2 regions of the Sphingomonas sp. S-NIH.Pt3_0716 genome follow, and region 2 is predicted to be linked to the other one. Evidence: riboswitches for the same ligand, from Rfam matches in the RefSeq annotation. Region 2 holds a riboswitch; the other holds the start of a gene.
The links. Region 2 has a riboswitch for S-adenosylmethionine ahead of BRX37_RS11675 (homoserine O-succinyltransferase). Riboswitches for the same ligand answer to the same signal wherever they lie in the genome.

Region 1 (3,399 bases), on a different contig from region 2:
ATCGGTGCCGCCTCCTGCGCCTGCCCCGGCTGCGGCGCCATGACGCCCAGCAGCAACCATCCGATCCTCTTCATGACAGCCTCCGTCCACGCACCGGCCCCTGTGCCAGCGGCGTGATAAAGGCCCGGATCAGCGCCTCTTTTCAATTGGCTGGACCAGGCAAGATCATCCGCTTTGGAGCATCCTCAACGGATCATCCCGCTATCCTACCCCGCTGCATGATGACATTTCGATATCGTAACAAGGACATGGGCAAACGCGCACCCGCGCCAGCGCGCCCATGCCCTTGCGCCTATTCGGATCAGCTTGTGGTCAGGCGGCGACCGCCAGGCAGGCTTCCCTGATGTCGCGGGCCAGTTCGTCGACCCGCTCCACCTGCGCATCCCAGGCGAACATGAATCGCGCGCCGCCGCCGATGAAGGTGTAGAAGCGCCAGCCGCGCGCGCGCAGCGCGTCCAGCACCGGCGCGGGGGCGGACAGGAACAACGCATTGGCCTCCACCGGGAAGATCGGGCTGACATCGGGCAAGTCGGCGATCGCCGCCGCCAGCCGGCGCGCGCAATCATTGCCGTGGCGCGCGTTGCGCAGCCAGGCACCGCTTTCCAGCAGGCCGATCCAGGGCGCTGACAGGAAGCGCATCTTCGACGCCAATTGCCCCGCCTGCTTGCAGCGATAGTCGAAATCCTGCGCCAGCGCGCGATCGAAGAAGATCACCGCCTCGCCCACGGCCATGCCATTCTTGGTGCCGCCAAAGCAGAGCACGTCGACGCCCGCCTTCCAGCTGATCTCCGCCGGATCGCAGCCCAGGCTGGCGCAGGCATGGGCAAAGCGCGCGCCGTCCATATGCAGTTTCAGCCCCAGTTCGCGGCACACGGCGGAAATCGCGCGCACTTCCTCGACCGTGTAGACAAGGCCGGTCTCGGTCGGCTGGGTGATGGTGACGACGCGCGGCTTGGGGAAATGGATGTCGGACCGGCTGGTCGCGAGCTGCCGGATCGCGTCGGGCGTCAGCTTGCCATCGACCGAGGGCGCGGCAAGCAGCTTCGACCCGTTGGAGAAGAATTCGGGCGCGCCGCATTCGTCGGTCTCGACATGGGCGGCCGCCGAACAGATGACGCTATGATAGGATTGGCACAGCGCCGCGAGCGCCAGCGAATTGGCGGCGGTGCCGTTGAAGACGAAGAAGACCTCCGCATCGCCGCCGAACAGGGTGCGGAAATTGTCCGCCGCGCGCTGCGTCCATTCATCCTCGCCATAGGCCGTCGCCGATCCGCTGTTCGCCGCGAGCATCGCGTCGAGCGCCTCGGGGCAGGCCCCGGCATAATTGTCGCTGGCAAATTGCTGTGTGGAAATGGGCACGTCATGCTTCCGTCTGCTGGTGTGTGACCAAGCATCGGATCAACGTCGTCGTGGCTGCATGTCCCGTTGGATTGCCGGTCCGGCCACATCCCCCTCTTGGCGAGGGGCACCACCTTGCTCGGGGAGCAGGTTGGTGTCGGACGTTGGCCCGACTCTTGATGTTGCCGGGGCGATTATCGGCCGGACGATGCCGCGTCAAGCATCAGCGCAGCAGCGCCTCTATCCCCTTCGCCAGATCGATGTCCCGTTGCGACAGGCCGCCGGCATCATGGGTGGTGAGCGTGATTTCGACGCGGTTATAGACGTTGGACCATTCGGGATGATGGTCCGCCTTTTCCGCCAGCAGCGCGACGCGCGTCATGAAGCCGAAGGCGGCGACGAAGTCGGGAAAGGCGAAGCTGCGCGCAATCCCGTCCGGTTCGGTGACCGCCGTCCATTCGGGCAAATCCGCCAGCGCGATCGCCCGTTCCGTTTCGTTCAGTCTGGCAAGCATTTCTCTATCCTGCGTTATTTCTTTCGCCTATGTGACAGCCATGCCTGACACTGGTCAATCGTTCCGCTTCGCCCCTACCCCACAGGAAATCGAGACACTCGCGCTGGAGGCCCTGAGCCGCCTGCCCGAGCCCTTTCGTTCCTATCTCTCCAATGTCGTGATGCTGGTCGAGGATTTTGCCGACGCCGATATCCTGAAGGAGATGGAGATTGACGATCCGTTCGGCCTGACCGGCCTCTATAGCGGCCGTCCCTTCGGGCAGGAGGCGCAGACCGGCGACCTGCCGCCGACCGTGCATCTTTTCCGCCGCCCGCTGCTCGACGAATGGGTCGAAACCGGCGTGCCGCTCGAAGCGCTCATCACCCATGTCGTGGTGCATGAAATCGGCCATCATTTCGGCCTGTCGGACATCGACATGCATGTGCTGGAGGATATGGTCGCCCCATGAGCGGCGCGGCGCTGCGCCTGTCGGGCCTGGCCTGTCTGCGCGGCGGACGCCTGCTCTTTGCCGGCGTCGACCTGGTGCTGGCGGCCGGCGGCAGCGCCTTGCTGCACGGCGCCAACGGCATCGGCAAGTCGAGCCTGCTGCGCCAGTGCGCCGGATTGCTGCCCGCCTATGCCGGGACGATCGACCGCCAGGGCGGCGTCGCGCTGGCCGACGAGCGGCTGGCGCTCGACATGGAATTGCCGCTCCACCGCGCACTCGGCTTCTGGGCGAAGCTCGATCGGGCCGATGACGCCGCGCTCGACCGCGCGCTCCACGCCATGGCGCTCGCCCCCTTGCGCGACGTGCCCGTCCGCATGCTTTCCACCGGCCAGCGCAAGCGCGCCATGCTCGCCCGCGTGATCGCCAGCGGCGCGGATATCTGGCTGCTCGACGAACCGGCCAATGGCCTGGACGATGCGTCGGTCGCGCTGCTCGGCGCGGCGGTGGCGGACCATCTGGCGGCCGGCGGCATCGTCGTCGCCGCCTCGCACCAGCCTTTGCCGCTGACCGATCCGGTGCGGATCGCCATGGCCGCCCATGTGCCGGACCCGGCGCAGGAGGCGTCATGCGACTGATCGCCCTGCTCGTCGCCCGCGACCTGGGACAGGCCTGGCGCTCGGCCGGGCTGTGGCTGCCGGTCGCCTTCCTGTTGCTGGTCGCCAGCCTCTACCCCTTTGCTGTCGGACCCGACGCCGCCCTGCTCGCCCGCACCGGCGGCGGCATGCTGTGGATCGCGGCGCTGCTCGCCAGCCTGCTGCCGGTCGATCGGCTGGTCGCCCCCGATCGCGACGCCGGCATCCTGGACCAGATCGCGCTGCGCGGCATCAGCGAGGAGATGGTGGTGATCGCCCGGCTGATTGCCCATTGGCTGGGTTTCGGCCCGCCGCTGATGATCGCCGCCCTGCCCGCCGCCGCGCTGCTGAAGCTGGACGACGCGACGATCCTGACGCTGGAGGCCGGGCTGCTGATCGGCACGCCCGCGCTCGCCGCGCTCGGCCTGCTGGTGGCGACGCTGACCGCCGGACTGCGCTCGTCGGGCGCGCTGGCGGGCCTGCTCGCC
Region 2 (3,399 bases):
GGGGAAGCATCATGCGCGCACCGGCATCCTTCGTCATCATCGCCGTCATCCTGCTGCTATGGAACCTGATGGGGGTCGCCGCCTTCGTCATGCAATATGGCGCCGACCTCGGCGAACTCGCCAAAACCGATCCCGACACCGCACGCGCCTTTGCCCAGATGCCCGGCTGGGCCTGGGCCGTCTATGCGGTGGCGGTGGGCGCTGGCACGCTGGGCGCGATCGCCCTGCTGCTGCGCCGCCGCGTCGCGGTGCCGCTGTTCCTGCTGTCGCTGCTCGCGGTGATCGTCCAGTTCGGACACACGTTCCTTGGCACCGACCTGCTGGCGGTGAAGGGCGCGGGCGCGGCGATCTTCCCGGCCGTCATCATCCTGATCGGCATCGGCCAGTGGCTCCACGCCCGCAGTCAGGCGGCCAAGGGCCTGCTGCGCTGATCGGCGCCGATCAGGCCGCGCTCTGCAATATCTCCTGGCCGATCATGTCCACGTCGAACGGCGCGGTCTGGTAGAGATCGTTGATCCAGTTGCCGAACAGCAGATGGGCATGGCTGCGCCAGCGATTTTCCGGCGGGCGGGTCGGGTCGTCGTCGGGAAAATAATGGGCCGGCATCTGGCGGCCGCCGTCGCGCGCATATTCGTCGCCCAGGGTGCGCGTGTCATATTCGACATGGTTGAACATGTGCAGGAAGCCATGGCGCGGATCATGGACCAGGCAAGGCCCGGTCTCCGCGCTGTCGGCCAGCAATTGCAGCCCGCGATCGACCGGCAGCGATTCCCGCCGCACTTCCGACCAGCGCGACACCGGGATCGAGAAATCGTCCGAAAAGCCCCGCAGATAGGGCGAGGCCGGGGCATGGTTGCGATGGCGGAACACGCCGAACGCCTTGCGCTCCAGCGCATGTTTCTCGACCCCGTGGAAATGATGGAGCGCCGCCTGCGCCGCCCAGCAGATGCTGAGCGAACGATGCACATGGGTCTGGGTCCAGTCGAAGATCGCGCGCAGTTCCTGCCAGTAGCTCACCTCCTCGAACGGCAGATGCTCGACCGGCGCGCCGGTGATCAGGAAGCCGTCGAACCGCTCGTCGCGCACATCGGTCCAGGCGCGGTAGAAGGACTGCATATGATCGGCCGAGGTGTTGCGCGACACATGGTCGCTGATCCGCACCAATGTCAGTTCCACCTGCAACGGCGAGGCGCCAAGCAGCCGGGCAAGCTGCGTCTCGGTATCGATCTTGTTGGGCATCAGGTTCAGCAGCGCGATCCGCAGCGGGCGGATATCCTGCCGCACCGCATCCGCCTCGCCCATCACGGCAACGCCCTCGGCTTCCAGCGTGCGGCGGGCGGGCAGGTCGTCGGCAATCTTGATCGGCACGTCTCGTCAGTCCTTCCTGGCGGGGCGACGATCGGTGGCTGAGGTCCGCTTTGTTGCCGGATCGGCCACATCCTCCCGGATCGGGAGTGCCACCTTGCCCGGAACGGCAGGTTGGCGTTGGGCGTCGCCCCAACTCTTGATGCTGGACTATCCCTAGCGCGCGCCGGACCATGTGGCAAGCCCGGCTATATATCGGCCAAGCCGGGCTTTACAGCTCGCCCCGCGCGCGGCGGATCTCGAACCACTTCCGCACATTCTCATTATGCTGCTGATAGGTGTCGGCAAAGATATGGCCGCCCTTCCCGTCCGCGACGAAATAGAGCGCATTCGTCTCCGCCGGGTGCAGCACCGCCAGGATCGACAGGCGGCCCGGATTGGCGATCGGCCCCTTGGGCAGGCCGGTCATGGCATAGGTGTTGTAGTCGTTGACGTCGGCGATCTCGGACTTCTTGATCCGGCGGCCGAGCGGCTTGCCCCTGGTGATCGGATAGATGATCGTCGGATCGGCCTGCAGCATCATGTTCTTGCGCAGGCGGTTGCTGTAGACGCCCGCGACCATCGGTCGCTCCTTGGCGATCGCGGTCTCCTTCTCGACGATCGAGGCGAGGATGATCGCCTCCTGGGGCGACTTGGCGATCGTATTGGGCGCGCGTTCGGCCCAGAGCTTCGCCAGCGCCTTGTCCATCGCCGCCTGCATCCGCTTCAGCACGGCGGCGCGCGGCTCGCCCTTGTCGAAGGCATAGCTGTCGGGCAGCACGCTGCCCTCTTGCGGCACCGTGACTTCGCCGGTCAGCTCGTCATTGGCCATCAGCCGTTCCTGCACCAGGATCGACGGCATGCCTTCGGGGATAGTGACCAGCCGGGTCAACGTCTTGCCGCCCTGCAGGATCGACAATATCTCGCGGTTGCTGGCGCCCTTAGGCACCACGAACTCGCCGGCCTTGATCGGCTTGGCGCCGCCAAAGACCTTCGCGCGGGTCAGGAAGGCATCGGCAGAACGCACCGCGCCGGCCGATTTCAGCAGCACAGCAGCGTCGGACAGGGTCGATCCCTCCGGCACGACGATGCTGATATCCTGGGTGGCCGGCCCCGTCTCGGTCCAGCCATGGACGAAGCGGAAACCGACAAAGGCGACAACGGCTAGGCCGATCAGAAGGATGATGCAGCCCAGTCGCCGCACCGGATTTGCGCCGGATCGTCTTGCCATCATCCCAACTGCCCGACCCAAATAATGCCCAACCGGCTATGGCTTACATGATCCTCCCCTTTGCAGGGGAGGATCAGGCGTATCAGATCGCCTTCATGATGAGCGAGGCGTTGGTGCCGCCGAAGCCGAACGAGTTGTTCAGCACCGCGCGCACCTTGCGTTCCTTGGCGACGTGCGGGACCAGGTCCACGCCCTTGCAGCTTTCGCTCGGCTCGTCGAGGTTGAGCGTCGGCGGCACGATCTGGTCGCGCATGGCGAGGATGCAGAAGATGCTCTCCACCGCGCCCGCGCCGCCCAGCAGGTGGCCGATCGCCGACTTGGTCGACGACATCGACATGCTGCCCAGATGATCGCCGAACAGACGCTTGACCGCGCCCAGTTCCAGTTCGTCGCCCAGCGGGGTCGAGGTGCCATGCGCGTTCACATAGTCGATATCTTCCAGGCTGAGGCCCGAGCGCTTGAGCGCCATCTGCATCGAACGGAAACCGCCATTGCCTTCCGGGTGCGGCGCGGTGACATGATAGGCGTCGCCGGTCAGGCCATAGCCGATGACTTCGGCATAGATTTTCGCGCCGCGCGCCTTGGCCCGCTCATATTCTTCCAGCACGACCACGCCCGCGCCTTCGCCCATGACGAAGCCGTCACGGTTGACGTCATAGGGACGCGACGCCTTTTCCGGCGTGTCGTTGAAGCCGGTCGACAGCGCACGCGCCTGGGCGAAGCCGGCGATGCCGATCGGGCAGATCGCGCTTTCCGCGCCACCCGCCAGCATCACGTCAGCATCGTCCATCGCGATCATGCGCGCAGCGTCGCCGATCGAGTGG

Region 1: linked by a shared signal. The riboswitch ahead of BRX37_RS13505 (threonine aldolase family protein) and the one ahead of BRX37_RS11675 (homoserine O-succinyltransferase) in region 2 are both predicted to bind S-adenosylmethionine.

What each region holds. Positions count from the first base shown of each region.
Region 1 is NZ_QLJK01000015.1:20,984-24,382, reverse strand. Features, by position in the region: gene BRX37_RS26730 (hypothetical protein) at 1-74, opposite strand, end outside; gene BRX37_RS13505 (threonine aldolase family protein) at 313-1,359, opposite strand; SAM-I-IV-variant riboswitch at 1,417-1,526, opposite strand; gene BRX37_RS13500 (4a-hydroxytetrahydrobiopterin dehydratase) at 1,562-1,852, opposite strand; gene BRX37_RS13495 (metallopeptidase family protein) at 1,893-2,300, shown strand; gene ccmA (heme ABC exporter ATP-binding protein CcmA) at 2,297-2,914, shown strand; gene BRX37_RS13485 (heme exporter protein CcmB) at 2,905-3,399, shown strand, end outside.
Region 2 is NZ_QLJK01000012.1:65,536-68,934, reverse strand. Features, by position in the region: gene BRX37_RS11680 (sugar transporter) at 12-431, shown strand; gene BRX37_RS11675 (homoserine O-succinyltransferase) at 442-1,368, opposite strand; SAM-I-IV-variant riboswitch at 1,408-1,516, opposite strand; gene mltG (endolytic transglycosylase MltG) at 1,577-2,548, opposite strand; gene fabF (beta-ketoacyl-ACP synthase II) at 2,658-3,399, opposite strand, start outside.